2 regions of the Klebsiella africana genome follow, and region 1 is predicted to be linked to the other one. Evidence: predicted binding sites of a transcription regulator. Region 1 holds the regulator's gene; the other holds the start of a gene.
What was found. Region 1 encodes LexA, which represses DNA repair genes until DNA is damaged. Its sites were predicted from a motif close to TNCTGTATGTACATACAGNA; they were not measured.
Positions count from the first base shown of each region.

Region 1 (14,787 bases):
TTGTCAGGTGGCGCTTCGCTTACCTGACCTACGGTCCGAGCCGTAGTGGTAGGGCGGGTAGGCGCACGCGCCACCCGCCGTTTTCTTACTTAGTGATACGGCTCTGTGCATCTTTCAGTGCAGCATCGACAGTCTGGCGACCGCTGGCGGCGTTGATAACCGCGGTACGAACGGCATACCAGAAGGCAGACATCTGCGGGATGTTAGGCATGATTTCGCCTTTCTGGGCGTTCGCCATGGTGGCAGCGATGCGCGGGTCTTTCTCCAGTTTTTCCTGGAAGGATTTCAGCGCCACGGCACCCAGTGGTTTGTCGTTGTTAACGGCTTCCAGACCCTGATCGGTCATCAGGTAGTTTTCGAGGAACTCTTTAGCCAGCTCTTTGTTCGGGCTGGCGGCGTTGATCCCTGCGCTCAGCACGCCAACGAACGGTTTAGATGGTTTGCCTTTAAAGGTTGGCAGCAGGGTCACGCCGTAGTTAACCTTGCTCTTATCGATGTTAGACCACGCCCACGGACCGTTGATGGTCATCGCAGTTTCGCCTTTGTTGAAGGCCGCTTCCGCGATGGAGTAGTCGGTGTCGGCATTCATGTGCTTGTTCTTGATCAGGTCAACCAGGAAAGTCAGGCCCGCTTTCGCGCCTGCGCTGTCCACGCCGACGTCTTTCACGTCGTACTTGCCGTTTTCAAACTTGAACGCGTATCCACCGTCGGCAGCGATCAGTGGCCAGGTGAAGTACGGTTCCTGCAGGTTGAACATCAGCGCGCTCTTACCTTTCGCTTTCAGTTCTTTATCCAGCGCCGGGATCTCTTCCCAGGTCTTCGGTGGGTTCGGCACCAGGTCTTTGTTGTAAATCAGGGACAGGGCTTCGACCGCGATCGGGTAGGCGATCAGTTTGCCGTTATAGCGAACCGCATCCCAGGTGAACGGGTAGAGTTTGTCCTGGAACGCTTTGTCCGGGGTGATTTCCGCCAGCAGGCCGGACTGTGCGTAGCCGCCGAAACGGTCATGTGCCCAGAAGATGATGTCCGGGCCGTCGCCGGTTGCCGCAACCTGCGGGAATTTTTCTTCCAGCTTGTCCGGGTGTTCTACGGAAACTTTAATGCCGGTGTCTTTCTCAAACTTTTTACCCACTTCAGCGAGGCCGTTGTAGCCTTTATCGCCGTTAATCCAGATAACCAGCTTACCTTCTTCAATTTTCGCGAGGGCAGAGGCGGAAAACATCATCGTGGTCAGTGCCGACAGCGCGAGGATGCGAGCGCCAGTTTTGATTTTCATATACCCGTCCTTTTTGGTGATGTACTCGTGGATACACTTCGGTGGCTTAACGATGATGAGTTTCCTTTTTTAACAACCCCTTTCCATCCTCCCCGGGTCTACGCCCCACCCGCTGGTTGTGTGATCTCCATTGCAAAAACGGCCGTATTGCGTCCTGGAGCACAGAAAAAAGTGCCCAATTTTGTTGCCTCCATCACGAAATCACCCGCCATCCGCCATCCCCCGCGGCGAGAGCCAATCTCTCATCCTCCCATCTCCTCCCCCATAAAAAAGCCGGGGGGTGGAGGATTTGTCCGCGTAATGAATGCCGCATAGTCGACCCATCTTGAATGTGACTGTTAGTGACAGGTTGTAACGAAGGGAGAAGGGCATGGCGAGCGTACAGCTGCGAAATGTAACGAAAGCCTGGGGTGACGTGGTGGTATCGAAAGATATCAATCTCGATATCCACGAAGGGGAATTCGTCGTGTTTGTCGGGCCATCGGGCTGCGGCAAATCTACCCTGCTGCGTATGATTGCCGGGTTAGAAACTATTACCAGCGGGGACCTGTTTATCGGTGACACCCGCATGAACGAGATCCCACCGGCAGAACGCGGCGTTGGGATGGTATTCCAGTCTTATGCGCTCTATCCCCACCTTTCCGTTGCGGAAAATATGTCGTTTGGCCTGAAGCTGGCCGGCGCGAAAAAAGATCTGATTAACCAGCGGGTAACCCAGGTTGCGGAAGTACTGCAGCTGGCCCATCTGCTGGAGCGTAAACCGAAGGCCCTCTCCGGCGGTCAGCGCCAGCGCGTGGCGATTGGTCGTACGCTGGTGGCAGAGCCAAGCGTCTTCCTGCTGGATGAGCCGCTTTCCAACCTCGATGCCGCGCTGCGCGTTCAGATGCGTATCGAGATCTCTCGTCTGCATAAGCGACTGGGCCGCACCATGATCTATGTGACTCACGATCAGGTGGAAGCGATGACCCTCGCCGACAAGATCGTGGTCCTCGACGCTGGCCGTGTGGCGCAGGTTGGGAAACCGCTGGAGCTCTATCACTATCCGGCTGACCGCTTCGTTGCTGGCTTCATTGGTTCACCGAAGATGAACTTCCTGCCGGTCAAAGTCACCGCGACGGCTATCGATCAGGTACAGGTTGAACTGCCGAACCGTCAGCAAATCTGGCTGCCAGTGGACAGCGCCAACGTGCAGGCGGGCTCCAACATGTCCTTAGGTATCCGTCCGGAGCATTTACTGCCCAGCGATATCGCCGATGTAACCCTCGAAGGCGAGGTCCAGGTCGTCGAACAGCTCGGCCACGAAACGCAAATTCATATCCAGATCCCCGCCATCCGTCAGAACCTGGTTTACCGCCAGAACGACGTGGTGTTGGTAGAAGAGGGAGCCACATTCGCCATCGGTTTGCCGCCAGAACGTTGCCACTTATTCCGTGAGGATGGCACCGCTTGTCGTCGGCTGCATAAAGAGCCGGGCGTGTAAGGCTTCCCATTAAAAAAAGGCGCGAACCCGGCTGGCGGTACACCGGCGAAGCGTGCAAAGAAAAGCAATGATCTCAGGAGATAGAATGATGATTACTCTGCGCAAACTTCCACTGGCGGTCGCCGTCGCAGCAGGCGTAATGTCTGCTCAGGCGCTGGCTGTCGATTTCCACGGTTATGCTCGTTCTGGTATTGGCTGGACCGGCAGCGGCGGCGAACAGCAGTGTTTCCAGGCTACCGGCGCCCAAAGTAAATACCGTCTTGGTAACGAATGTGAAACTTACGCCGAATTGAAACTGGGCCAGGAAGTCTGGAAAGAAGGTGATAAGAGCTTCTACTTTGACACCAACGTCGCTTACTCGGTATCGCAACAGAACGACTGGGAATCCACTAACCCCGCTTTCCGTGAGGTGAACGTACAGGGTAAAAACCTGATTGACTGGCTGCCGGGCTCCACGCTGTGGGCAGGTAAGCGCTTCTATCAGCGTCATGACGTTCACATGATCGACTTCTACTACTGGGATATCTCCGGTCCGGGCGCCGGTATTGAAAACATTGATCTGGGCTTCGGTAAACTCTCTCTGGCAGCGACCCGTTCTTCTGAATCCGGTGGCTCGGCAACTTATGCAGACCGCGATCCGCTGACTGGCGACCGTGTTTACGATCATCTGGTACCGAACGACGTATTCGACGTGCGTTTAGCGCAAATGGAAACCAACCCAGGCGGTACGCTGGAGCTGGGCGTGGACTATGGCCACACGAACATTCCTGACGACTACTACCTGCAACCGGGTGCGTCTAAAGATGGCTGGATGTTCACCGCTGAACACACCCAGAGCATCCTGAAAGGCTACAACAAGTTTGTGCTGCAATACGCGACCGATGCCATGACCTCCAATGGTAAAGGCGTACCGCAGGGCGGCAGCATTAACAACGATGGCTCCATGTGGCGTGTGCTTGACCACGGCGCGGTTTCTCTGGCGGATGATTGGGACATGATGTATGTCGCCATGTATCAGGACGTCGATCTGGACAACAACAACGGTACTAAGTGGTGGACCGTCGGCGTGCGTCCTATGTACAAATGGACGCCGATCATGAGCACCCTGCTGGAAGTCGGTTACGACAACGTCAAGTCGCAGAAAACGGGCGACAGCAACAACCAGTACAAAATCACCCTGGCGCAACAGTGGCAGGCGGGCGACAGCATCTGGTCTCGTCCAGCCATTCGTCTGTTCGCAACCTATGCGAAGTGGGATGAGAAGTGGGGTTACACTGACAGCGGCGTGGCCATGCGCGATACCTCTGGTACCGGCATCAACACTTCCAGCCGCGGCGATAGCGATGAGTGGACCTTCGGCGCTCAGATGGAAATCTGGTGGTAAACCAACCCAAGTCATCATGAGTCAAAGAGGGGCATTAGCCCCTCTATTTTCGGCCCAGCGCGCTATTGCCTGGCTAACGCTCGGCCATAGGAATTGAGGTGATAACAATGAATATGAAGAAAAGTCTCGTTGCCCTCTGCCTGTCCGCCGGCCTGCTGGCCAGCGTACCCGCAGTCAGTTTTGCTGATGTGAATTTTGTGCCGCAGAACACCGCTGCCGCACCGTCTATTCCGGCCTCCGCGCTGCAGCAGCTCACCTGGACACCGGTCGATCAATCGAAAACCCAAACCTCTAAAGTGGCGATCGCCGGACAAACGCTGAATGTACCCGGCATCACCGGGCCGGTGGTGGCCTATAGCGTACCGGCAAATATTGGCGAGTTAACCCTAACGCTGACCAGCGAAGTCGACAAACAGACCAGCGTCTATGCGCCAAACGTTCTGATCCTCGATCAGAGCATGACGCCGTCTGCCTTCTTCCCGAGCAGCTATTTCACCTATCTGGAACCGGGTGTGATGAGCGCCGACCGACTGGAAGGGGTGATGCGCCTGACGCCGGCGCTGGGACAGCAGAAAATTTATGTACTGGTGTTTACCACCCCGCAGGATCTGCAGCAGACCACCAAATTAATCGACCCGGCGAAAGCCTACGCGAAAGGCACCGGTAACGCGGTACCGGATATTCCGGATCCTATTGCTAAACATACCACTGACGGCACGCTGAGCCTGAAAGTGAAGACCTCTTCGAGCTCCAGTGTACTGGTTGGCCCGTTGTTTGGCTCCTCTGGCCCAGGTCCGGTGACCGTCGGCAATACCGCGGCGCCGGTCTATAACGCACCAGCTACGGCGCCAGCTGCTGCGCCAGCCGCCGCCGCGCCGGCCGCCAAAAGCGAACCGATGCTCAGCGATACCGAAACCTACTTCAACAATGGTATTAAGCAGGCGGTGAAACAAGGTGACATCGACAAAGCCCTGAAATTGATGAACGAAGCTGAGCGCCTCGGCTCGAAATCCGCTCGTTCCACCTTTATCAGCAGTGTAAAAGGCAAGGGGTAATCGTCTCCCCACAATGCTGATGTTTAGGCACAGCCTTTAGGTGCATCCTCCGGGATGCACCTTTTTTTGCACGCGCGGCAGCCTGTTGCATGGCTGTTGCGTGAATGATCGTATATTGACGTTTGCCCGCCACCAACCGCCTATTCTGCGATACAATGCTTTCACGTTATGTACCGGAGAATCAGGCATGTCCCATCCTGCGCTTACGCGACTGCGTGCGCTGCGCTATTTTGCCGTTATGCCATCCCTGGCGCCGCCCCTGAGTGACTGGCTGCTGCTGGAGGACTCAATGACCCAGCGCTTTGAACAACAAGGAAAGCAGGTCACTGTGACCCTGATTAACGAAGGGTATATCGGCCGCGATGCGCTGGCTGACGAAGCGGCGCTGCTGCCCGACGAGCCGCGCTACTGGCTACGGGAGATTATACTCAATGCCGATGGCGAGCCCTGGCTGGCCGGGCGTACGGTGGTGCCGGAGTCGACGCTGTGTGGTCCGGAGCTGGCGCTACAGCAGCTCGGACAAACCCCGCTGGGCCGATACCTGTTCACGTCGTCGACGTTAACCCGCGATTTTATTGAAATTGGTCGCGATGCAGCGCTATGGGGACGTCGTTCCCGTCTGCGGCTGAGCGGCAAACCCCTGTTGCTGACCGAGCTGTTTTTGCCTGCGTCGCCGTTGTACTGAGAGGAAGAAAAAATGGAGTGGAGTCTGTCGCAGAATAAGCTGTTGGCGTTTCATCGCCTGATGCGCACTGACAAACCGATCGGCGCCTTGCTGCTGCTGTGGCCGACGCTGTGGGCGCTATGGGTAGCCTCGCCGGGCGTACCGCCGCTGTGGATCCTGGCGGTATTTATCGCTGGCGTCTGGCTGATGCGCGCTGCCGGTTGCGTGGTAAATGACTATGCCGACCGAAAATTTGATGGCCACGTGAAGCGTACCGCCCGCCGTCCGCTGCCGAGCGGCGATGTCACCGAGAAAGAGGCGCGAACGCTGTTTATCGTGCTGGTGCTGCTCTCCTTTCTGCTGGTACTCACCCTCAACACCATGACTATTTTGCTGTCGGTGGCGGCGCTGGCGCTGGCGTGGGTCTATCCGTTTATGAAGCGCTACACTCATCTGCCGCAGGTGGTGCTGGGCGCGGCCTTTGGCTGGTCGATCCCGATGGCCTTCTCGGCCGTCAGTGAATCGCTGCCGCTGAGCTGCTGGCTGATGTTCCTCGCCAATATTCTGTGGGCGGTGGCCTACGATACCCAGTATGCGATGGTGGATCGCGATGACGACGTTAAGATCGGCATCAAGTCGACGGCGATCCTGTTTGGCGAAAACGATCGTCTGATTATCGGTATTCTTCAGGTAGCTGTGCTGGCGCTGATGGGCGCGGTGGGTTGGCTGAATGGGCTGGGCTGGGAATATTACTGGTCGCTGTTCGTGGCGGCGGGCCTGTTTGGCTGGCAGCAGAAGCTTATCTTCAATCGCGACCGCGATAACTGCTTCAAAGCGTTTATGAACAATAACTACGTCGGGCTGGTGCTGTTCCTCGGCCTGGCGATGAGCTACCTGTAACCTCCTGTCCGCTGCCCCCCGGCATACCGGGGGGCAGCAAACGCCGCGTTACGCGTCGTCCTGCGTGACGCTCTCAATCGTCAGTCGGACATCCGACGTAATCAAGTCCGCCAGCATCCGATAAACCTTCAGTGTCTCTTCCGGCTCGGCGTCGCCGGTGTCGCTGATATAGCCTTCATCGCGCAGGGTCAACACCAGGGTGCTGAACACCGCTTTGTCGAAGAACTCCGGCGCATTGATGCCGTGCAGTACCGACAGACGCTGGGCCACGGTGCGACTCTCTTTTTCCAGCGAACTGCGGTTAATCGACGGGTTGGCGCTCAGCAGCCAGAAGGTGATGGCATAGCGCTGCAGCGTCTCGCGCGCGCCGGCGGCCAGTAGCTGCAGGGAGCGAGAATGAGATGGATTGAGGCTCATCACATCGCCATCGACGACGATCAGCTCCTGACGCAGCATCTCGGCAATCAGCGCATCCACCACGGCGGCCAGATCCGCTTTTTCCCAGCGCAGGAACAGCTCGGCCTTGAGGAACGGATAGAGCGTTTCGACATGGCGCAACACTTCGGCGCGGCTGAGATGACGATGCTGAGTCACCAGGGCGGCTAACAGCGACGGCATCACCAGCATATGGGCGATATTGTTGCGATAGTAGGTCATCAGCACCGCCTGCTCGCGCGGCAGGATGATGATATCGCCAATGGTGTCCTTCTCCACTTCGAACTTGTTCATCTGCAGCGCATGATCGATGAGCTCGCTGGCCGAAGCGGACGGGGCGGTCGCATCCGGCGAATAGGGCACATTGCGCAGCAGCGCGAGATAGCACTCCAGCTGCTGGGTAAGTTGCTCACGGGTCAGCGAACGCTGGCGAGAGGCCAGCAGCGCTGTACAACACAGGTTCATGGCGTTGGCCGCGCCAGCATTGTTGATACGCACCATCAGGTCAGCGGCAATGTTATTTACCGTCGGCGTCAGCCAGGAAGGGCGGACCGCTTCGATCGGGTCGATCGCTTCCCGCCACTCTGGCACATGATGGTTCAGGTAGGTCATCAGCGGCAGCGGTTCGCCGAAGTTAACGTAACCCTGGCCCAAATTGCGCAGCTTACTTAAGCCGCGCAACATTTGCGGCAGACTCTCTTTCTCTTTGGTGGCGCCGCGCAGCTCTTTGGCGTAGGTTCCCACCTCCATCACGTGCTCATAGCCGATGTAAATCGGCACCAGGGTGATCGGTCGGGTACCGCCGCGCAGCATCGCCTGAATGGTCATCGACAGCGTGCCGGTCTTCGGATCGAGCAGACGGCCAGTACGGGAGCGACCGCCTTCCACAAAGTACTCGACCGAATAACCACGGCTGAACAGTTCCCCAAGATATTCGCGGAACACGGTGGAATAGAGTTTGTTACCCTTAAAGGTACGGCGAATAAAGAAGGCGCCGAGGCGGCGGAAGATCGGCCCGGCTGGCCAGAAGTTGAGGTTGATGCCCGCCGCGATATGCGGGGGGACCAGTCCCTGATGGTACAGGACGTAAGAGAGCAGCAAATAGTCCATGTGGCTGCGGTGGCAGGGAACATAGACAATTTCATGGCCGTCGTGCGCCAGCTGGCGAACACGCTCGGCGTTATGCACGTTGATGCCCTGGTACAGGCGGTTCCAGGTGAAGCCGAGAATGCGGTCGGTCAGGCGGATCATCTCGTAAGAGAAGTTCGCGGCAATCTCTTCCATCAGCGCAATCGCGTTCTGCTGGGCCTTCTCGTGGGAAATTTTCTTGCTGCGCGCTTCGTCTTCTACCGCGCGGGCGATCGCTTTCGAGGCCAGCAGTTTGTTAAACAGATCCTGGCGAGCCGGCAGACGCGGGCCGACGGCGGCCAGACGCTGGCGGGCAAAGTGCATGCGGGCGACGCGAGCCAGCTTCTGGGCGATGATCTTATCGGTACCGTGCTCATCCGCCATGCGGCGCAGCGATACGGAAGGCGAGAAGCGCACGAAGCTGTCGCGGCCGAGCCAGGAGACGGCGAAAAATTTCTGGATGCCGTTCAGCATCCGCAGCGGCGGATTGACTTCCCCTTTCTCGCGACCTGGCGAACGGCCAAACATCACCGAAACCGGCACCATTTGCACATCGAGATCCGGATGGTTGCGGTGCAGATCGAGGTAGTCGTGGAACAGCTTGATGGACTCTTCTTTTGGCGTGTAATAGGTAAACACGCGTGGCCCGCCGTGGATGAATACGTAACGCGGCAGCAGCGTGCCGTCGATCTCCAGCGGTTCAAGCGGGTCAGGTAAATCATGCGCCAGACATTGGGCGCGCAGCGTCAGCAGGTCCGCCTTCGAGTTATAGGGCAGGACGTACATGACCGGACGCGAGGTATCGAGTCCTAATTCCTGGGCGGGCTCTGCCGGAATAGACTTGCTTTTTACCAGCACCCGTAATGGTAAATTCAGTAATTTATAGTAAATTCGTTGCCAGCCGGACATAAACGATGTGAAGCCTCTGGTTAATCATGCAAATGCGCGGCAAGAATAACAGAAAGCGGGCAAAATTTCCGTTACCGCGCGGCAAACGCGTACACTCATCGACGTCATTTACATAAAAAGGTTTTGCGATGGCCAATAATACCACCGGGTTAACCCGAATCATTAAAGCGGCAGGTTACTCCTGGAAAGGATTTCGCGCGGCGTGGGTCAACGAGGCCGCGTTTCGTCAGGAGGGCGTCGCCGCCATCGTGGCCGTCGCGATCGCCTGCTGGCTGGACGTCGACGCCATCACCCGCGTATTGCTGATTGGCTCGGTCCTGCTAGTGATGATAGTCGAAATTCTCAACAGCGCGATTGAGGCGGTTGTGGATCGTATCGGCTCGGATTTTCACGAGCTTTCAGGGCGCGCCAAAGATATGGGATCGGCGGCGGTTCTGCTGGCGATTATCATCGCGCTGATCACCTGGGGGACGCTGCTGTGGAGCCATTATCATTAACGTTCTTCGCTAACCCTCGCAAAATCTAAACAATCTGCCGATTTTTGTGTGCCATGTGGTTCCAAAATCACCGTTAGCTGTATATACTCACAGCATAACTGTATATACACCCAGGGGGCGGAATGAAAGCGTTAACGACCAGGCAGCAAGAGGTGTTTGATCTCATTCGGGATCATATCAGCCAGACGGGCATGCCGCCGACGCGTGCGGAAATTGCTCAGCGCTTGGGGTTCCGTTCCCCAAACGCGGCGGAAGAACACCTGAAAGCGCTGGCGCGTAAAGGCGCGATCGAGATCGTCTCCGGTGCCTCTCGCGGTATTCGTCTGTTGACGGAAGAAGAGCACGGCCTGCCGCTGATCGGCCGCGTTGCCGCCGGTGAACCGCTGCTGGCGCAGCAGCATATTGAAGGCCACTACCAGGTCGACCCGTCGATGTTTAAACCGAATGCCGACTTCCTGCTGCGCGTTAGCGGTATGTCGATGAAAGACATTGGTATTCTGGATGGCGATCTGCTGGCGGTGCATAAAACTCAGGACGTGCGTAACGGCCAGGTGGTTGTCGCGCGTATCGATGAAGAAGTGACCGTAAAGCGTCTGAAAAAGCAGGGCAATGTCGTTGAACTGCTGCCGGAAAACAGCGAGTTTTCCCCGATCGTCGTCGATCTGCGCCAGCAGAGCTTCACCATTGAAGGTCTGGCCGTCGGCGTGATCCGTAACGGTGAGTGGCTGTAACTCCCGTCTTAACGCAGCGTCATCATGATGCATGACGCTGCGATGTTTCTCCTCTGTCTGGTCCCTCTTCATGCTGCTCAACGCCGCCGATAAAGCACTGTGGCGCCTCGCGCTACCCATGATTTTCTCCAATATCACCGTTCCGCTGCTGGGGCTGGTGGATACGGCCGTGATCGGCCACCTGGACAGCCCGGTATATCTCGGCGGTGTGGCGGTCGGAACGACGGCCACCAGTTTCCTCTTTATGCTGCTGCTGTTTCTGCGTATGAGCACCACCGGGCTCACCGCTCAGGCCTGGGGCGCCAAAGATCCGCAGCGGCTGGCGCGGGCGCTGGTGCAGCCGCTGGCCCTGGCGCTGGGCGCCGGGGTGCTGATTATCCTGCTCCGCCTGCCGCTGATTGACCTCGCTCTGCATATTGTCGGCGGCAGCGAGGCAGTTCTCGAGCAGGCGAGACGGTTTCTCGAAATCCGCTGGCTCAGCGCTCCCGCCTCGCTGGCCAACCTGGTGCTGCTCGGCTGGCTGCTGGGCGTCCAGTACGCCCGGGCGCCGGTTATTCTGCTGGTGGTGGGTAATCTGTTGAATATTGTGCTCGACCTGTGGCTGGTGATGGGCCTGCGGATGAACGTCCAGGGGGCGGCGCTGGCCACGGTCACCGCCGAGTACGCGACCCTGTTCATCGGCCTGGTGATGGCGAAGCGGGTGCTGACGCTGCGCGGTGTGTCGCTGGTCATGCTGAAAAACGCCTGGCGTGGTGATCTACGCCGTTTATTGGCGTTGAATCGCGACATCATGCTGCGCTCTCTGCTGCTGCAGCTGTGCTTTGGCGCACTGACCGTATTCGGTGCCCGTCTGGGCAGCGACATCGTGGCGGTTAACGCCGTACTGATGACCATGTTGACCTTTACCGCCTACGCGCTGGACGGCTTTGCCTACGCCGTGGAGGCTCACTCCGGCCAGGCCTACGGCGCGCGAGACGGAAGCCAGCTGCTGGAGGTGTGGCGAGCGGCCTGCCGGCAGTCCGGCATGGTGGCGCTGGCGTTTGCCCTGATTTACAGCCTGGCGGGGGAGTACATTATCGCGTTATTAACCTCATTGCCTTCCCTGCAACAGCTGGCCGATCGCTATCTGATCTGGCAGACCATCCTGCCGGTGGTCGGCGTCTGGTGTTATCTGCTGGACGGTATGTTCATCGGCGCGACGCGTGGCGCGGAGATGCGTAACAGTATGGCGATAGCCGCAGCAGGGTTTGCCGTGACGCTGCTTACGCTACCGGTGCTTGGCAATCACGGTCTGTGGCTGGCGCTGGCGGTGTTCCTCGCTCTGCGCGGCCTGTCGCTGGCGCTGATCTGGCGTCGCCACTGGCGACGCGGCACCTGGTTTAGCTAGTTATTGCCGTTCATAGCGGCTAGCCGTGAATTCCCGCGGTCGCGCGTCGCTTACCGGGGCAGCGCAGTAGCCCGGCTCAGCGTAGCGCAGGCCGGGAATATCCCCTCGGTGTTATCAATCGCTGCGATGGTTAAAAATTCCGAATAACGAATCCACCCCAGCATTCTCATCTATAGTTAATACCATGTCCGGCACAAAACGGGCTGTAAACCCACCGAATGATGAGGACGTTATCATGAATAAAGATGAAATCGGCGGTAACTGGAAACAGTTTAAAGGTAAAGCCAAGGAACAGTGGGGCAAACTTACCGATGATGACATGACCGTAATCGAAGGGAAGCGCGACCAGCTGGTCGGCAAAATTCAGGAGCGTTACGGCTACGCGAAGGATCAGGCTGAGAAAGAAGTCTCAGACTGGGAGCATAAGAACGACTATCGCTGGTAGCGTTCCTTGATCCAAAGAATGAAGCATTTGTGTTAGTGCCTGTCTGAATGGCGCAGGGACGCGCCGTTAACCCTTTTTCCCGCTGCGGCTCACGCTCAGCGGGCTTTCTTTTTGAGCTGGATGGTATGATCGTGATCGCAGTGTCCCGGGGTGCTGCAGGCTTCCACTTCCACACAACCAGCGCAGAGCCCGTGGGCTTCAATCACGTTGTGGCGCAAGGCAAACCCCATGCGGGCCGCCAGCGTATGCATGATATCTTCCACCCCTTCCGCCGCTTCTTCTTTTACCACACCGCAGCGGTCGCAGATAAACATGGCCGAGCTGTGGGTCGGCTGGTCGAACAGATGGCACAGCACATAGCTGTTGGTTGACTCTACCTTGTGAACAAAACCCTGCTCGAGTAAAAACTCCAGCGCACGATAAACCGTCGGCGGCTTCGCCTGGGGCTCTTTCTCACGCAGCAAGTCCAGCAGGTCGTAGGCGCTGATCGCCCCTTGCTGCAGACTCATCAGGCGCAACACCTCCAGACGCTGTGGGGTCAGGCGCACGCCGCGCTGCGCGCATAGCTTTTCAGCATGCGCTAACATCTCTTGCGAAGGGGTCTTATCCATGAGCATCCTCGGGTTGCGTGAATTTGAATCTGTTACTTTATCACGTTCCAAAGAAAACACCGAGAGCCGACGGGTGATACGGGTCATACTTCAGGTTGTCGACACCTGCGCCAGTCCTGGGCGCTGGCCGCCTATTCTTGTGCAGACTACGCCTTAGCCGCTCGCTAAAACCGCCATGTCCGATTTAATCACAACACGCCTGACCCTGGGTATGCTATATCTGAAATGTCTCATTTTCGGGAGAAAACGATGAAACGACCTGATTGCATTCGCCACTGGCGCGAACTGGAAGGGCCCGACGATGCCACTTATCCCGACAGCCCGGAGCGTTTTTCCATAGGCGCACCGCTGGGACGAGGTTTACGTCTCAACCGGCTGGGGATCCACCACGAGCGGCTGCCGCCCGGGCGGCGCACCTCTTATCCACACGCTGAGAGCGATGAGGAAGAGTTCATCTACGTGCTGGAGGGCTATCCGGAAGTGTGGATAAACGGCTATCTCTGGAAGCTGGAGCCTGGCGACAGCGTGGGCTTTCCCGCGGGTACCGGCATCTGCCACACCTTTCTTAACAACACCGAGCAGGAAGTTCGTCTGCTGGTGGTGGGCGAGGCCAACAAGAAGTACAACCGCATTTATTACCCGCTCAATCCCGGCTATGCCGCGACGCGCCAGGATCGTTGGGTTGACCATCCGCCGCAGTTCTTCGGTCCACACGACGGCAAGCCGCGGAAAAAGTAATCATTCCAGGTGTGGGGCGAAGCGCGGCGCACTATGCGCCTGTGGTGTATCTTTGTGCTATAGTAGCGCCCCTTTTTACCCGGATGCTTATTTATTCGCCATGATGCCTGAATCAACGTCACCTGTTTTCCCTGCTCACCGTTTCTCCATCGCGCCAATGCTCGACTGGACTGACAGACACTGCCGCTACTTCCTGCGGCTGCTGTCGCGGCATACGCTTTTGTATACCGAAATGGTGACTACTGGGGCGATTATTCACGGCAAAGGTGACTATCTGGCCTATAGCGAAGAAGAGCACCCGGTTGCTCTGCAGCTTGGCGGCAGCGATCCGCAGGCCCTGGCACAGTGCGCGAAGCTGGCCGAGGCGCGCGGCTATGATGAGATCAACCTCAACGTCGGCTGCCCCTCTGACCGCGTGCAGAACGGTATGTTTGGCGCCTGCCTGATGGGCAATGCGCAACTGGTGGCCGACTGTATCAAGGCGATGCGCGATGTGGTGTCGATTCCGGTCACGGTGAAAACCCGTATCGGGATTGACGACCAGGATAGCTATGAGTTTCTGTGCGATTTCATTGAGACGGTCTCCGGCAAGGGCGAATGTGAGATGTTTATCATTCATGCCCGCAAAGCCTGGCTCTCTGGCCTGAGCCCGAAAGAGAACCGCGAGATCCCGCCGCTGGATTACCCCCGCGTCTGGCAGCTGAAGCGCGATTTCCCCCACCTGACGATGGCGATCAACGGCGGCATTAAATCGCTGGACGACGCCAGACTGCAGCTTGAGCATATGGATGGGGTGATGGTCGGGCGAGAGGCCTACCAGAACCCGGGCATTCTGGCCTCGGTCGACCGCGAAATTTTCGGCGTCGCAGGCGCGGATGCCGATCCGGTAGCGGTGGTGCGAGCCATGTACCCGTATATTGAGCGCGAGCTCAGCAAGGGCACCTATTTGGGCCATATTACCCGCCATATGCTGGGGCTGTTTCAGGGCATCCCCGGCGCCCGCCAGTGGCGCCGCTACCTGAGCGAGAATGCGCATAAAGCTGGCGCCGATATTGCTGTGCTGGAGCATGCGCTGAAGCTGGTGGCCGATAAGCGTTAATTTCTGACGAAAACCTGGTGAAATTGACCACGCCTCGCGCAATGACGC
Region 1 is NZ_CP084874.1:4,891,859-4,906,645, reverse strand. Features, by position in the region: gene malE (maltose/maltodextrin ABC transporter substrate-binding protein MalE) at 86-1,276, opposite strand; gene malK (maltose/maltodextrin ABC transporter ATP-binding protein MalK) at 1,647-2,756, shown strand; gene LGL98_RS23555 (maltoporin) at 2,842-4,140, shown strand; gene malM (maltose operon protein MalM) at 4,248-5,195, shown strand; gene ubiC (chorismate lyase) at 5,383-5,880, shown strand; gene ubiA (4-hydroxybenzoate octaprenyltransferase) at 5,893-6,759, shown strand; gene plsB (glycerol-3-phosphate 1-O-acyltransferase PlsB) at 6,808-9,231, opposite strand; gene LGL98_RS23530 (diacylglycerol kinase) at 9,360-9,728, shown strand; gene lexA (transcriptional repressor LexA) at 9,851-10,459, shown strand; gene dinF (MATE family efflux transporter DinF) at 10,530-11,846, shown strand; gene LGL98_RS23515 (CsbD family protein) at 12,082-12,291, shown strand; gene zur (zinc uptake transcriptional repressor Zur) at 12,387-12,902, opposite strand; gene LGL98_RS23505 (cupin domain-containing protein) at 13,152-13,640, shown strand; gene dusA (tRNA dihydrouridine(20/20a) synthase DusA) at 13,741-14,739, shown strand.

Region 2 (14,787 bases), 1.5 Mb from region 1:
TGCTGTATCAAAGCCTGATGTGGAGCCGGCTGGCTTCGCGCATCATGCTGCCGCTGGGCGAGTGTCGCGTATACAGCGATCTGGATCTGTACCTCGGCGTACAGGCCATTCCGTGGACGGAGATGTTCAACCCTGGCGCCACCTTCGCGGTGCATTTTAGCGGCCTTAATGAGGAGATCCGCAACAGCCAGTACGGTGCGCTGAAGGTTAAAGACGCTATTGTCGACAGCTTCACCCGTAAGAATTTGCCGCGCCCGAACGTCGATCGTGAATCGCCCGATCTGCGGATCAATGTCTGGCTGAACAAAGAGACGGCGCATATTTCTCTTGATCTGAGCGGCGAAGGTCTACACCTGCGCGGCTATCGCGATGGTACCGGAATGGCGCCGATCAAAGAAAACCTCGCGGCGGCGATCGTCATGCGCTCTGGCTGGGTACCGGGTACCCCGCTGCTCGATCCGATGTGCGGTTCCGGCACGCTGTTGATTGAAGCGGCGATGCTGGCGACCGACCGCGCGCCGGGTCTGCACCGCGGCCACTGGGGCTTTGGCGGCTGGGCGCAGCACGATGACGCTATCTGGAAAGAGGTGAAAGCCGAGGCACAAACGCGCGCGCGTCACGGACTGGCCGCATATGAATCGCGCTTCTACGGCTCCGACGTCGACGCGCGCGTAATCGAACGCGCGCGCCGCAACGCCCGCCGCGCCGGCATCGGCGAGCTGATCGATTTTGACGTGAAAGACGTCGCCCAACTGAACAACCCGCTGCCGAAAGGCCCGTACGGGACGGTGATCAGTAACCCGCCGTACGGCGAACGTCTGGAAAGCGAGCCGGCGCTGATCGCTCTGCACAGCCTGCTGGGCCGGATCATGAAAAGTCAGTTTGGCGGCTGGAACCTGTCGGTGTTCAGCGCTTCGCCGGAATTGCTGAGCTGCCTGCAGCTGCGTGCCGATAAGCAATTCAAAGCCAAGAACGGCCCGCTGGACTGCGTGCAGAAGAATTATCACCTGGCGGAGAGCGAAGGCGGCAAGCCGGCGATGCTGGCGGAAGATTTTGCTAACCGTCTGCGTAAGAACCTGAAGAAGTTTGAAAAATGGGCCCGTCAGGAAGGCATTGAATGCTATCGCCTGTACGATGCTGACCTGCCGGAATACAACGTGGCTATTGACCGCTATGCCGACTGGGTGGTGGTCCAGGAGTATGCCCCGCCGAAAACCGTCGATGCGCATAAGGCGCGCCAGCGTCTTTTCGATATTATCGCCGCGACTATCGCGGTGTTAGGAATCGCGCCGAATAAGCTGGTGCTGAAGACCCGCGAGCGGCAAAAGGGCAAAAACCAATATCAGAAGATGGCGGAGAAGGGCGACTTTATCGAGGTACAGGAGTATAACGCGCGCCTGTGGGTTAACCTTACCGACTACCTGGATACCGGTCTGTTCCTCGACCACCGTATCGCCCGTCGCATGCTTGGCCAGATGAGTAAAGGTAAGGACTTCCTGAACCTGTTCTCCTATACCGGCAGCGCCAGCGTCCACGCCGGCCTCGGCGGCGCGCGCTCCACCACCACGGTGGATATGTCGCGTACCTATCTGGAGTGGGCGGAACGCAACCTGCGTCTCAATGGCCTGACCGGCCGCGCGCATCGTCTGATGCAGGCGGACGTCCTGGGCTGGCTGCGAGAAAGCACCGAGCAGTTCGATCTGATCTTTATCGATCCGCCGACCTTCTCCAACTCCAAACGAATGGAAGATGCGTTTGACGTCCAGCGCGATCACATTCGCCTGATGACCGATCTGAAACGTCTGCTGCGCAAAGGCGGCACCATTATGTTCTCGAATAACAAACGCGGTTTCCGTATGGATCATGACGGGCTGGCGGCGCTTGGCCTGAAGGCGCAAGAGATTTCGCAAAAAACGCTGTCGCAGGATTTTGCCCGCAATCGTCAGATCCACAACTGCTGGCTGATTACCGCAGCCTGAAAGGAATAAAGAATGTCACTGATTAGTATGCACGGCGCCTGGCTTTCCTTTAGCGATGCGCCGCTGCTTGATAATGCCGAACTGCATATCGAAGATAACGAACGCGTCTGCCTCGTCGGGCGTAACGGCGCCGGTAAATCGACCCTGATGAAGATCCTCAACCGTGAGCAGGGGCTGGATGACGGACGCATTATTTATGAACAAGATCTGATCGTGGCGCGCCTGCAACAGGATCCGCCGCGTAACGTTGCTGGTACGGTGTACGATTTTGTCGCGGAAGGCATCGCCGAGCAGGCGGCCTACCTGAAGGCCTACCATGACGTGTCGCATCAGGTAATGACCGATCCAAGCGACAAAAATTTAAATGAACTGGCGCGCTTGCAGGAACAGCTGGATAACCTGGGGCTGTGGCAGCTGGACAGCCGCATTAACGAAGTGATTGAGCAGCTTGGCCTTGACGCCAACGCGCAGCTCGCGTCCCTGTCCGGCGGCTGGCTGCGTAAAGCGGCGCTGGGCCGCGCGCTGGTCAGCGGGCCGCGCGTGCTGCTGCTCGATGAACCCACTAACCACCTCGATATCGAAACCATCGACTGGCTGGAAGGGTTCCTGAAAACCTTTAAAGGCACCATTATCTTTATTTCGCATGACCGTTCCTTTATCCGCAATATGGCGACGCGCATTGTCGACCTCGATCGTGGCAAGCTGGTGACCTATCCGGGAAATTACGATCAGTATCTCCTCGATAAAGAAGAAGCCCTGCGGGTCGAAGAACTGCAGAATGCGGAATTTGACCGCAAGCTGGCCCAGGAAGAGGTGTGGATCCGTCAGGGCATCAAAGCGCGCCGGACCCGTAACGAAGGCCGCGTCCGCGCGCTGAAGGCGATGCGCCGCGAGCGCGGTGAACGCCGGGAAGTCATGGGCAGCGCGAAGATGCAGGTTGAAGAAGCCGCACGCTCCGGCAAAATCGTATTTGAAATGGAGAACGTCAACTATCAGGTTGACGGCAAAGTGTTGGTCAACGATTTCTCCGCGCAGATCCAGCGCGGCGACAAGATAGCCCTGATCGGCCCCAACGGCTGTGGCAAAACCACGCTGCTGAAGCTGATGCTTGGCCAGCTGCAGGCCGACAGCGGGCGGATCCATGTTGGCACCAAGCTGGAAGTCGCCTACTTCGACCAGCACCGCGCCGAGCTGGACCCGGATAAAACGGTGATGGACAACCTGGCGGAAGGCAAACAGGAGGTGATGGTTAACGGTAAGCCGCGCCATGTGCTGGGCTATCTGCAAGATTTCCTGTTCCATCCGAAGCGGGCGATGACCCCGGTGCGTGCGCTCTCCGGTGGGGAACGTAACCGTCTGCTGCTGGCCCGATTGTTCCTGAAACCCAGTAACCTGCTGATCCTCGATGAACCGACAAACGACCTCGATGTTGAAACGCTGGAGCTGCTGGAAGAGCTGATAGATGGCTATCAGGGGACCGTGATGCTGGTGAGCCACGATCGTCAGTTCGTTGACAACACCGTGACCGAGTGCTGGATCTTCGAAGGCGGCGGTCGTATTGGCCAGTATATCGGCGGCTATCACGACGCCCGCGGCCAGCAGGCCCAGTCTTTGGCGCAAAAGCAGACGATCGTTAAAAAAACGACGGAAGTCGCTCAGCCAAAAGCAGAAACTGTCAAACGCGGCGGGAACAAACTAAGCTATAACCTGCAGCGCGAGCTGGAACAGCTACCGCAGAAGCTGGAAGCCCTCGAGGCTGAACTGCAGACGCTGCAGGAGCAGGTTGCCGATCCTGATTTCTTCGGGCAACCGCACGATCGCACGCAGCAGGTGCTGGCGCAGCTGGCAGAAGCGGAGCAGGCGCTGGAAGCCGCCTTTGAACGCTGGGAATATCTCGAAGGATTAAAGAACGGCGCCTGAGCCGAGGAGTTGTCATGTGCGATCATCATCATGCTGCGCGACATATTTTATGTCCCCAATGTGATTTGCTGGTGGCTTTGCCGCAGCTTGAGCATCGCCAGAAAGCCGCCTGCCCGCGCTGCGGTACAACGTTAACTACCACGTGGGACGCGCCTCGCCAGCGTCCCACGGCGTATGCGCTGGTCGCGCTGTTTATGCTGCTGCTGGCCAACCTGTTCCCTTTTATCTATATGAAAGTGGGCGGCATCAGCAGCGAAATAGAGCTGCTGGAAATTCCCAATGTGCTGTTTAGCGAGGATTACGCCAGTCTCGGGACTTTCTTTTTACTCTTTGTTCAATTAGTGCCGGCGTTTTGCCTGGTCACCATTCTGCTGCTGGTTAACCGGGTCAGGATGCCTGCCGGCCTGAAGGCGTTCCTCGCGCGAATTCTCTTTCAACTGAAAACCTGGGGGATGGCGGAGATCTTTCTTGCTGGCGTGCTGGTCAGCTTCGTCAAATTGATGGCCTATGGCGATATCGGTATTGGCCTGAGCTTTATTCCCTGGTGCATGTTTTGCCTGCTGCAGTTACGCACTTTCCAGTGCGTCGATCGGCGCTGGCTGTGGGATGATATTGCCCCCATGCCGGCCATTACCCAGCCGCTGAAGGTCGGCGTGGCCGGGATCCGCCAGGGGCTGCGCTCCTGTGCCTGCTGTACAGCGGTGTTGCCGGCCGACCAGACCGTCTGCCCGCGCTGTCACAGTAAAGGAACGGCGCGGCGCAAAAATAGCCTGCAATGGACGCTGGCGCTGCTGGTAACTTCATTTATCCTTTATCTCCCTGCCAACATTATGCCGATCATGATTACCGATCTGCTGGGCGATAAAATGCCGTCAACCATTATGGCTGGGGTAGTCTTGCTGTGGAGTGAAGGCTCCTATCCGGTCGCGTTGGTGATCTTTATCGCCAGTATTATGGTCCCGACGCTGAAGATGATTGCTATCGCCTGGCTGTGCTGGAATGCCAACGGTAACGGCGCACGCGATTCGGAACGCATGCATCTGATCTATGAAGTGGTGGAATTTGTTGGCCGCTGGTCAATGATTGACGTTTTTGTCATCGCCGTGCTCTCTGCGCTGGTGCGCATGGGAGGGCTGATGAATATTTATCCCGCCATCGGTGCAGTCATGTTTGCGCTGGTGGTAGTGATGACCATGTTTTCAGCGATGACGTTTGATCCCCGTTTGCTGTGGGATCGTGAGCCAGATTCAAGCCATGAGGAAATACAACAACATGGAAAATAAGAGCGGAGAAGCGAAAGTGCAGAAGGTGAAGAACTGGTCACCGGTGTGGATCTTCCCTATCGTCACTGCGCTGATCGGGGCGTGGATCCTGTTTTATCATTACAGCCATCAGGGGCCTGAGGTCACGCTGATCACCACCAATGCGGAAGGGATTGAAGGGGGAAAAACCCGTATCAAGAGCCGCAGTGTGGACGTTGGGGTGGTGGAGAGCGCGACGTTGACCGACGATCTCACCCATGTCGAAATCAAAGCCCGTCTCAACTCCGGGATGCAGAAATTACTGCACAACGATTCCGTGTTCTGGGTGGTGAAACCGCAGGTAGGGCGCGAGGGGATCAGTGGCCTTGGGACTTTATTATCCGGAGCCTATATTGAACTGCAGCCGGGAACTAAAGGTTCGGTGCCGGCGCAGTATCCGCTGCTGGATTCTCCGCCGCTGGCCTCACCGGATGCTAAGGGGATCCGTATTCTGCTGGAAAGCAGCAAGGCGGGACAGCTTTCGCCAGGCGACCCGGTGTTGTTCCGCGGCTACCGCGTGGGGTCGGTGGAAACCAGCACCTTTGATGCGCAGAAACGTCGTATCTCTTATCAGTTGTTTATCAATGCGCCGAACGACCGCCTGGTGACCACCAACGTTCGCTTCTGGAAAGACAGCGGTATCGCGGTTGATTTGACTGCGGCGGGGATGCGCGTTGAGATGGGCTCGCTATCGACACTTTTTGGTGGTGGGGTGAGCTTCGATATTCCGGAAGGACTGGATCTCGGTGAGCCAGTGGCGAACAAAACGGAATACCACCTGTTTGACGATCAGAAGAGCATCCAGGATTCGGTCTTTACCGAGCATATTGACTATGTGATGTTCTTCAAAGACTCGGTTCGCGGCCTGCAGCCTGGCGCGCCGGTTGAGTTCCGCGGTATCCGTCTGGGCACCGTCGGCAAAGTGCCGTTCTTTATTCCTGGGCTGAAGCAGCGTTTGAACGATGATTATCGCATTCCGGTGGAAGTGCGGGTTGAACCGCAACGGCTGATTAACCAGCTCGGCGGCGATCCGAATATTCGCGCCCACATTGACGATCTGATCAACCGCGGACTGCGTGGCTCGCTGAAAACCGGTAACCTGGTGACCGGCGCGTTGTATATCGATCTCGACTTCTATCCGAAGGCGCCCCCGCGCGGCAAAATCCAGGAGTTTAACGGCTATCCAATCATTCCGACCATCAGCGGTGGCCTGGCGCAGATCCAGCAACGTCTGATGGATGCGCTGGATAAGATTAATAACCTGCCGATCAATCCGCTGCTGGAGCAGGCGACCAGCACCCTGGCGCAGAGCGAGAAGACTATGCAGCACGTGCAGACCACGCTGGATAATCTGAATAAGATTACCTCCAGCCAGTCGATGCAGCAGCTGCCTGCCGATATGCAGACGACGCTGCGCGAGCTGAACCGCAGCATGCAGGGCTTCCAGCCAGGCTCCGCGGCTTACAATAAGATGGTGGCCGATATGCAGCGTCTGGATCAGGTGCTTCGCGAGCTGCAGCCGGTTCTGAAAACGCTCAATGATAAGAGCAATGCGCTGGTATTTGAGGCCAAGGATAAAAAAGACCCACAGCCGAAGGGAGCGAAATAATGAAAAAATGGTTACTGGCGGCAGCCGTATGCGCCCTGACGGCGTGCAGTAGCGGCGGCGAGAGCAAAACATATTACCAGCTGCCGGTGGTGCAGGGCGGCGCGCAAAGCGCCGCCAGCCAGGGGGCGCGTCTGCTGTGGGTTGAGCAGGTCAGTATCCCGGATTATCTGGCGGGCAACGGAGTGGTCTATCAGACCACCGACGTGCAGTATGTGATAGCCAATAATAATCTGTGGGCCAGCCCGCTGGACCAGCAGCTGCGTGCAACGCTGGTGGCAAACCTCAGCCAGCAACTACCGGGCTGGGTCGTCTCATCTCAGCCTCTGGGGAGTGAGCAGGATACGCTCAATGTGGCAGTCAATGGCTTTCACGGGCGCTACGACGGGCGGGTTATCGTCAGCGGTGAGTGGCTGCTTAAGCATCAGGGACAGCTGATTAAGCGTCCTTTCGACATCGTGCTCAAGCAGCAAGAGGATGGCTATGACGCGATGGTGAAGACTCTGGCCCAGGCATGGAGCCAGGAGGCGGTCGCCATTGCCGGCGAGCTTAAGCGTCTGCCATAAGTAAAATTCATAATAGTGATATGCCGCGAGGTTCATTTGAGCCGCGCGGCATTTTTTTTGCCAGGTCAGTTTGTTAGCAATCGCGGCGCTGAATGAACAAAAAATGAACTCTTATATAGGTCACAAATATGACACTGGCGTGAATTTTGCGCATTGACGTTGCCTTCATTTCGCGGTATTCGTAACCCGTGGCCGCACAATTTGCGACCACTGTTTTCTTTTCCACCAGATCAAAGAATGAGGGAAACGAGGCATGAAGAGACAAAAACGAGATCGCCTGGAACGGGCACATCAACGTGGATATCAAGCGGGTATCGCGGGGAGATCGAAAGAAATGTGTCCATACCAGAGCCTGAATCAACGCTCTTGGTGGCTGGGAGGCTGGCGAGAAGCCATGGAAGACAGGGTACTAACGGCCTGACACTGTCTCTTTAAAAAAGAAGCCTCCGCATAGCGGGGGCTTCGCCTTTTAATCGCTACTGATATTTATCAGAAAGCGGAAGTATCCTGGAACAGGCCCACTTTCAGATCGTTTGCGGTATAGATCAGACGATCGTCAACCAGCACTTCACCATCCGCCAGGCCCATAATCAGACGACGGTTAACGATGCGCTTGAAGTGGATGCGGTAGGTGACTTTTTTCGCGGTTGGCCGAACCTGACCGGTGAATTTCACTTCGCCCACGCCCAGGGCGCGGCCTTTGCCTTCGCCGCCGAGCCAGCCGAGGTAAAAACCGACCAGCTGCCACATCGCATCCAGGCCCAGGCAGCCCGGCATCACCGGATCGCCAATGAAGTGGCAACCGAAGAACCACAGGTCCGGGTTGATGTCGAGTTCAGCCTCAACATAACCTTTGTCATAGTTACCACCGGCTTCGGTCATTTTGATGACGCGGTCCATCATCAGCATGTTTGGTGCCGGCAACTGCGGGCCTTTCGCGCCGAACAGTTCGCCACGACCAGAGGCAAGAAGATCTTCTTTTGTATAGGATTCGCGTTTATCTACCATGTTTTCAGTAAGCCTTATTTTAAGTTCGGGACGCAGGATAGCTAACACGTGTAAGCTGAACAAGTCCGATCAGTTAGAACTTGTCCCACCTAACCAGCGTAGCGGCCACGGAAAGCGATGGCGAGTCTCTTGCTGGGTCGCCTGCGCTATCCGCTCCTGAATGGTTTGTCGCAGCGTCTGTCCTTCTCCGTCCCACATTAGCTGGGTCAACATCGGCAGCGCTTCGGTAATATCGTCAATTGCCCAGATAGCAAACTGATTCTCGGCAACAGCTTGACGTAACTCATGGCTCAGGCTGAGGTGGCGAACGTTGGCGGAAGGGATGATGACCCCTTGTTTGCCGGTTAAGCCGCGCTGCTGACAAATTGTGAAGAAGCCTTCAATTTTTTCGTTCAGCCCGCCGACCGGTTGCACGCGACCAAACTGGTCGACGGAGCCGGTAATTGCAATGCTCTGATTAATTGGCACATTGGCCAGGGCGCTGATTAAGGCGCAGAGTTCGGCCATGGAGGCGCTGTCACCGTCTACTTCGCTGTAGGACTGTTCGAACGTCAGCGAAGCCGTGAAGGGGAGCTGCTGCTCCAGCTCCAGCTCGGACATAAGAAAAGCCTGCATGATCATCATGCCTTTTGCATGAATGTTACCGCCCAGCTCGGCTTTGCGTTCGACGTCGATAAATTCGCCATCACCAATATGCACGACGCAACTGATGCGTGATGGCTCACCGAACGCGCGCGGATGACCAGGGAATTCAATCACCGACAGAGCGTTGATCTGCCCAATGCATTCACCTTCAGTCTCAATCAGGATCTGTTCCTGCAGGATTTCATCTTGCATACGTTCGGCCAGATAGCCTTCACGCCACTCCCGGCGAGCCAGCATGGTTTGCATCGCTTCACCTGTTATCTCCTCGCCCTCACAGAAGGCGGCGGCCTCCCGCAGCTGGCGGGTTATCCATAGCGGACTGAGCGGCAGGGTCTCCTGATCGCCGGTGTAGCGTGTCCCCTCATCGATCAGCAGAGGCCAGGCATCGGCCGCCGGGCCTGGCAGTTCCAGCTGCTGCGCATTCTGCCAAACCCACTGGCACCAGGCCTTTAGCGTGTCGGCGTCAGCAAACTGCAGAGTATCTTCATACTCGCTATAGATGGCCTGCGCCGCCAGCTCCGGCTCCATTTCCTGAAAATCAGCCAGCGATTCGCGTTCGCCGACCAGCATGACTTTCAGGCTCAGCGGCATGGAGGGGATACTGACCGGCAAGGGGCGGGATTCATCGACGGAAAGCCAGTCAAAGCGCTGACGAGTCACCATATTTTTCAGGCGTACCCACAGCAGAGGTTGTGCCAGTAGTGCGCGTAGCGAGAGTACCAGCACACCGCCGTTGGCCTGGTGGACAAGGCCCGGCTGGAGGCTAATTTCGCCATTAAACTGGCGTACACAGCCAAACAGCTGTTCCGCCTCTACCCAATCGGCTGCCACGACTGGCGCAATGCTGGCAAAATTATCCTCAGCACGTTGCGCAGGAGAAAGCGTGACGCGAGCGCCATCAACCTCATAGCGAACACCGTAGAGCGGTGCGGCAGGTTCATGCAGCGTCCGGGTTTCGGTTGCCAGCCATTGCAGATACTCCGGCTCTTCAGGGGCTTTCACCAGCATGAAGGAGGAGACCGCCGGCGTGAACAGCAGCTGCTCAAGCGCGTAGAATAAACGCGGCTGCAGATCGCCCGAAAGAGAAGGGGCCGGATGGGAAAGATCAGCTTGTGCAAACAGCGTCTGATAAGGTTCCGTATCAGGCGCGAGGTCAGTTCGGGTCAGTTTCGTAATGGTCAAAGTCGCTGTTTTTTAGTTAGATGTAAAGCGCGCAATTATACCTGATGCCGCGACCGAGCACACGGAGGATTATGGTTACCCCGGTGATTACCCGGCCATATACATCACGAATAATGATTTATGTTCAGCACATCAGGAAAAAACTGATATCCTGAAATGAGTTACACGGTCACATTGAGATCGCAATGAAATATCAACAACTGGAAAATCTTGAAAGCGGCTGGAAATGGAAATATCTGGTAAAGAAGCACCGGGAAGGTGAGCTGATTACCCGCTACATTGAGGCCAGCGCTGCGCAAGCTGCGGTAGATGACTTGCTGACGCTCGAAAATGAACCTGTGCTGGTGCATGCCTGGATTGAGCAGCATATGAATCCGGCGTTAATGAACCGCATGAAGCAGACTATCCGTGCGCGGCGAAAACGCCATTTTAACGCCGAGCATCAGCATACGCGTAAGAAGTCTATCGACCTTGAGTTTGTCGTCTGGCAGCGTCTTGCCGGTCTGGCGCAGCGGCGGGGTAAAACCTTGTCTGAAACCATCGTCCAGCTGATTGAGGATGCTGAGCACAAAGAGAAGTATGCCAGCAAAATGTCGAGTCTGAAGCACGATCTGCAGGTGCTGTTAGGCAAAGAGTAATCATTACGACCTGACTGTTGCCATCCAGGCGTAACTCTCCGCCAGTCGCGAAGGCGAATTAACGCCACAAAAAAACCCGCCGAAGCGGGTTTTTTTATCAGTTATAACTTAAGCCGCTGGCTGAGTTACAACTTCTTTGTAGCCTTTAACTTCGATCTCTACACGACGATCCGGAGCCAGGCAATCGATCAGGGCAGCGCGAGCTTTCACGTTGTCACAGGTGTTGCCAGTAACCGGGTTGGATTCACCCATGCCGCGAGCGGAGATTTTGCCAGCAGGGATGCCTTTAGCAACCAGGTAGTCAACAACGGACTGAGCACGTTTCTCAGACAGCTGCTGGTTGTAAGCTTCGGAACCGATGCGGTCGGTGTAGCCCAGAACAACAGCGGAACCGTCTTTCGGATCCATGTTGCTCAGCTGGGTGTACAGCTGATCCAGAGCCTGCTGACCTTCCGGTTTCAGGGTAGCTTTGTTGAAGTTGAACAGAACGTCAGACTTCAGGGTGAAGTGCTTGGTAGCCACTTCCGGAGCCGGAGCCGGAGCCGGAGCTACAACCGGTGCAGCATCTTCCTGACCGAAACGGTAGGAAACACCCACGCTCAGCATGCCGTTGTCAGGACGAACGCCTACAGTGCCTGCGTCGCCGATGTTGTTAACCCACTGGTATTCCAGACGGGTAGCGATGTCACGGGTCACAGCCCACTCAACGCCGCCAGCGAATACTGGGGAAACGCCGGTGTCGTGGTTGTCGCCAGCGATGCTGTTGCTGGAGTCAGCGCGCCATACCATGCCGCCCAGACGGGTGTAGATGTCCAGATCGTCAGTGATCGGGTAACCCAGTTTAGCGGTCAGCTGAACGCCCTGAGCTTTGAATGCGCCGTTAACTTTGTCGCCTTTGTAAGGCATACGGCCCAGCCAGTCGTAACCCATTTCGAAACCGAGGTACGGGTTAACCTGATAACCACCGAACGCACCAGCGCCCAGCTGGCTTTCGTGGGTCGGGCCGTTGTTGTTCAGGTTGCTGTTGTACCAGCCGGTGTCATGGAACTGGGACCAACCCAGTTTACCACCTGCATACCAGGTGTTATCTTTCGGAGCGGCCTGCGCTACGGTAGCGAAGCCAGCCAGTGCCACTGCAATCGCGATAGCTGTCTTTTTCATTTTTTGCGCCTCATTATCATCCAAAATTCGCCATGAAGTTACAAAAGACCTCACGGTTAAATCCTTCACCGGGGGCGTGACTTGTTGTTAACTATGCTGATACATGCAGCGTAAGCCGATCACCCCTGGCGATGTAAAGTCTACAACTTAGTTCGAAACTTACAAGTGTGAACTCTGTCAGGCATATGAAAAAAAAGGGTTGTATACACAATATTTAACAAATATGGTTGATTTTCGTACGCAGGAAAAAGGCAGAAATCCCCGTGTGGCAGGCATTCAGCGAAAAAGACCCTCAAAATCGCCGCGCCTTAGCCAACGGTAAAAAAAATTCCAGGAATAATCCTAATTTCACTCAATGATACAAATTTGAGTGAATTTTTAGCCCGCTGAGTTGTCTGCCGAGCGTGCCCTGATGTCTGACCGGGCGCATGATGAATCCCATCGCGGACCCTTCCTGGGCAGCGTTAACGAGACGTTCATGTTCTTCAGCGGTTAACTCCTCCGCCAGCCAGCAGATAACCACACTATAGTTCCCTGTACGCAGGGCGCGGATCATTGAATCTACGGTATGGCAAGGAGACAGCTGGCTAATTTGCATGACTTTAGACAGCGGTAAACCGGCGGATTGAACCCACTCGCGGCTTAGCTTTTGTTGTGGCGTGAGCCAGAGCTGCCAGCGAGACTGTTGACCCAGCTGCTGTAATAAAGGTAGCAGTAATAACTGTGTCATCATAGGTTGATCTTCGCGATAGACAATTTCACTGATCAGCCCATTGGCGGTCTGTTCGCCGGAACGATGAGCGTAGTGGCCTGCCGGGGCAGAAGCCTGTGCTAAACGATTTGCGTGAGCTGAAGTAAACATAGTCTATCCCGCCTGTAGTTACTGTATGCATATACAGTATATCCACCAGGGGAAAAGATCAACCGCAATTTGCCATTTTGCTGCCTGAAATTTAATCATTTCCTGTCGCCAGCGCTTCACTCTGCCACTGCGTGCGCCACCCTTTCCCGAAGTATCCTTAATGCGGGCTAATCGTTTCTCTTCTCCGTGTCGCTTGCAGCAACGCGAGAAAATTTCTGAAAGCTTCTCGCAAAACCGCATTCTGGTGGGAAAGTCGACACGAATCACCTTGCTGCTGTCGGGGAAGTCCCTTATGTTTTCCATAGTGGATCCGCTAACAACTTAAGTTTAATTACATGATTAACAAAGGAATGATCATGAGAAAACTCGTATGTCCGCGGCTTCCGCAATTTCAGGCCTGCGTCTCAGCGCTGGGTCAATTACATACCCGCCCGCTCTTTGGCGGATACAGTCTGGCCATTGATGATACGGTGTTTGCGATGGTGGCAGAGGGAAATATCTATCTGAAGGCCTGCGAGCAGAGCGCCGCCTACCGGGTTGAACACCATAATCCTTTATTGATGTTGCGTCGGCATGGGCGCATTGTGCCGCTGAAATATTATCAGATTGACGACGCCTTATGGCGAGATGAGAAACAGCTCTTTCGCCTGTCGCTGTTGTCGTGGCAGAGTGCCCAGCGCGAAAAGTATCACCGCCGGGATTCTGGCCGTTTGAAGGATTTACCCAACATCAGCTTTCATATGGAATTGCAGCTGATTCATGCGGGCATACCGGATGTCAGGACGCTTCGGGAGATTGGCGCCCAGCAAGCCTGGCTGAAGCTACGCGAAAACAATGCTTCTTTGTCACCCAGCGTACTGCTGGGGTTGGAAGCCGCGATTGTCGGGATCCATGTCGCCGCGCTCCCGACGCCGCGGCGTCAGGAGCTGATGGAATGGGCGGAGAATCGCTAGCGGATATCTGTCTTTATTCAGCTTGAGTATGCACGCGCTGTTGCAGGCGGCAGATTTCAGGCAGCAGCGCGAGCAACAAGCCGATTTGCTGTAATACCAGCGGCTCTTTACTGTCCGCGCGTGGTTCCAGATGCTGGATCCGGCTTTGCAGGCTGGTCAAAGACTTTTGCACCCGATGTTCATCGGCGGGGGTATGGTGCAGGGCGTCATCAACATAGCAAACCGCATCATCCAGCAGGGCGAGAATATCGGGCGTGGACAATTTTTCCCGATGCGCACCCAGGGCGGAGATATAGCTGGTGAACGTATGATTAAGACAGAGCAGGCGAAACGCGGTCTCGCGCTGAGTGGCGTCTGCGCGTGGTTCCGTCGATAAGTTCGAGACGACGGAGGCCAGTTCCGCATCCCGGTTGTAGGCATCGCGACGGGCCACGCGGTAAGCCAGGCGGTTGTCGCGTCCCTGATGATACTGCTCCAGAATCGCGTCCAGATAACGGCAGTTGGCGTTCATCGCCCGGTCCAGCACCCGCGGCAGGTTGCGGAATTTCCAGTCCGGCCAGATGAAGCTTACCGCCGCCCAGGCAATGGCGCAGCCGATAAGGGTATCGATGATGCGCGGCAGCGCGACTTCAAAGCCTTCCCCGAGCAGGTTAAAGCACAGCAGTACCAGCAGGGTAATAAACATGGTGGCGTGGGCATACTGTACGTTACGAAACGCAAAGAACAGCACGCCGGTCAGGACAATCAACAGTAGTTGCCCCTCAACAGAGGGAACCAGCAACAGGACGGGCAGGCCGATCGCAACGCCAACCAGCGTGCCGATAATCCTCAGCGCCAGTCGATGGCGGGTGGCGTTATAGTTCGGTTGACAGACAAACAGGCTGGTCAGCAGGATCCAGTAGCCATGCTGGAGCCCGGTAAACTGGATAAAGGCATAGCCGGCGCAGAGCACCAGCGACATACGCA
Region 2 is NZ_CP084874.1:3,355,774-3,370,560, reverse strand. Features, by position in the region: gene rlmKL (bifunctional 23S rRNA (guanine(2069)-N(7))-methyltransferase RlmK/23S rRNA (guanine(2445)-N(2))-methyltransferase RlmL) at 1-1,979, shown strand, start outside; gene LGL98_RS16405 (ABC transporter ATP-binding protein) at 1,992-3,899, shown strand; gene pqiA (membrane integrity-associated transporter subunit PqiA) at 3,914-5,182, shown strand; gene pqiB (intermembrane transport protein PqiB) at 5,172-6,809, shown strand; gene pqiC (membrane integrity-associated transporter subunit PqiC) at 6,809-7,372, shown strand; gene rmf (ribosome modulation factor) at 7,626-7,793, shown strand; gene fabA (bifunctional 3-hydroxydecanoyl-ACP dehydratase/trans-2-decenoyl-ACP isomerase) at 7,862-8,380, opposite strand; gene LGL98_RS16375 (AAA family ATPase) at 8,450-10,207, opposite strand; gene matP (macrodomain Ter protein MatP) at 10,393-10,845, shown strand; gene ompA (porin OmpA) at 10,954-12,006, opposite strand; gene sulA (SOS-induced cell division inhibitor SulA) at 12,359-12,868, opposite strand; gene LGL98_RS16355 (TfoX/Sxy family DNA transformation protein) at 13,225-13,821, shown strand; gene yccS (YccS family putative transporter) at 13,835-14,787, opposite strand, start outside.
Region 2: sulA (SOS-induced cell division inhibitor SulA) is a predicted target of LexA. The motif match lies at 12,888-12,907, and genes of this name have one in related genera.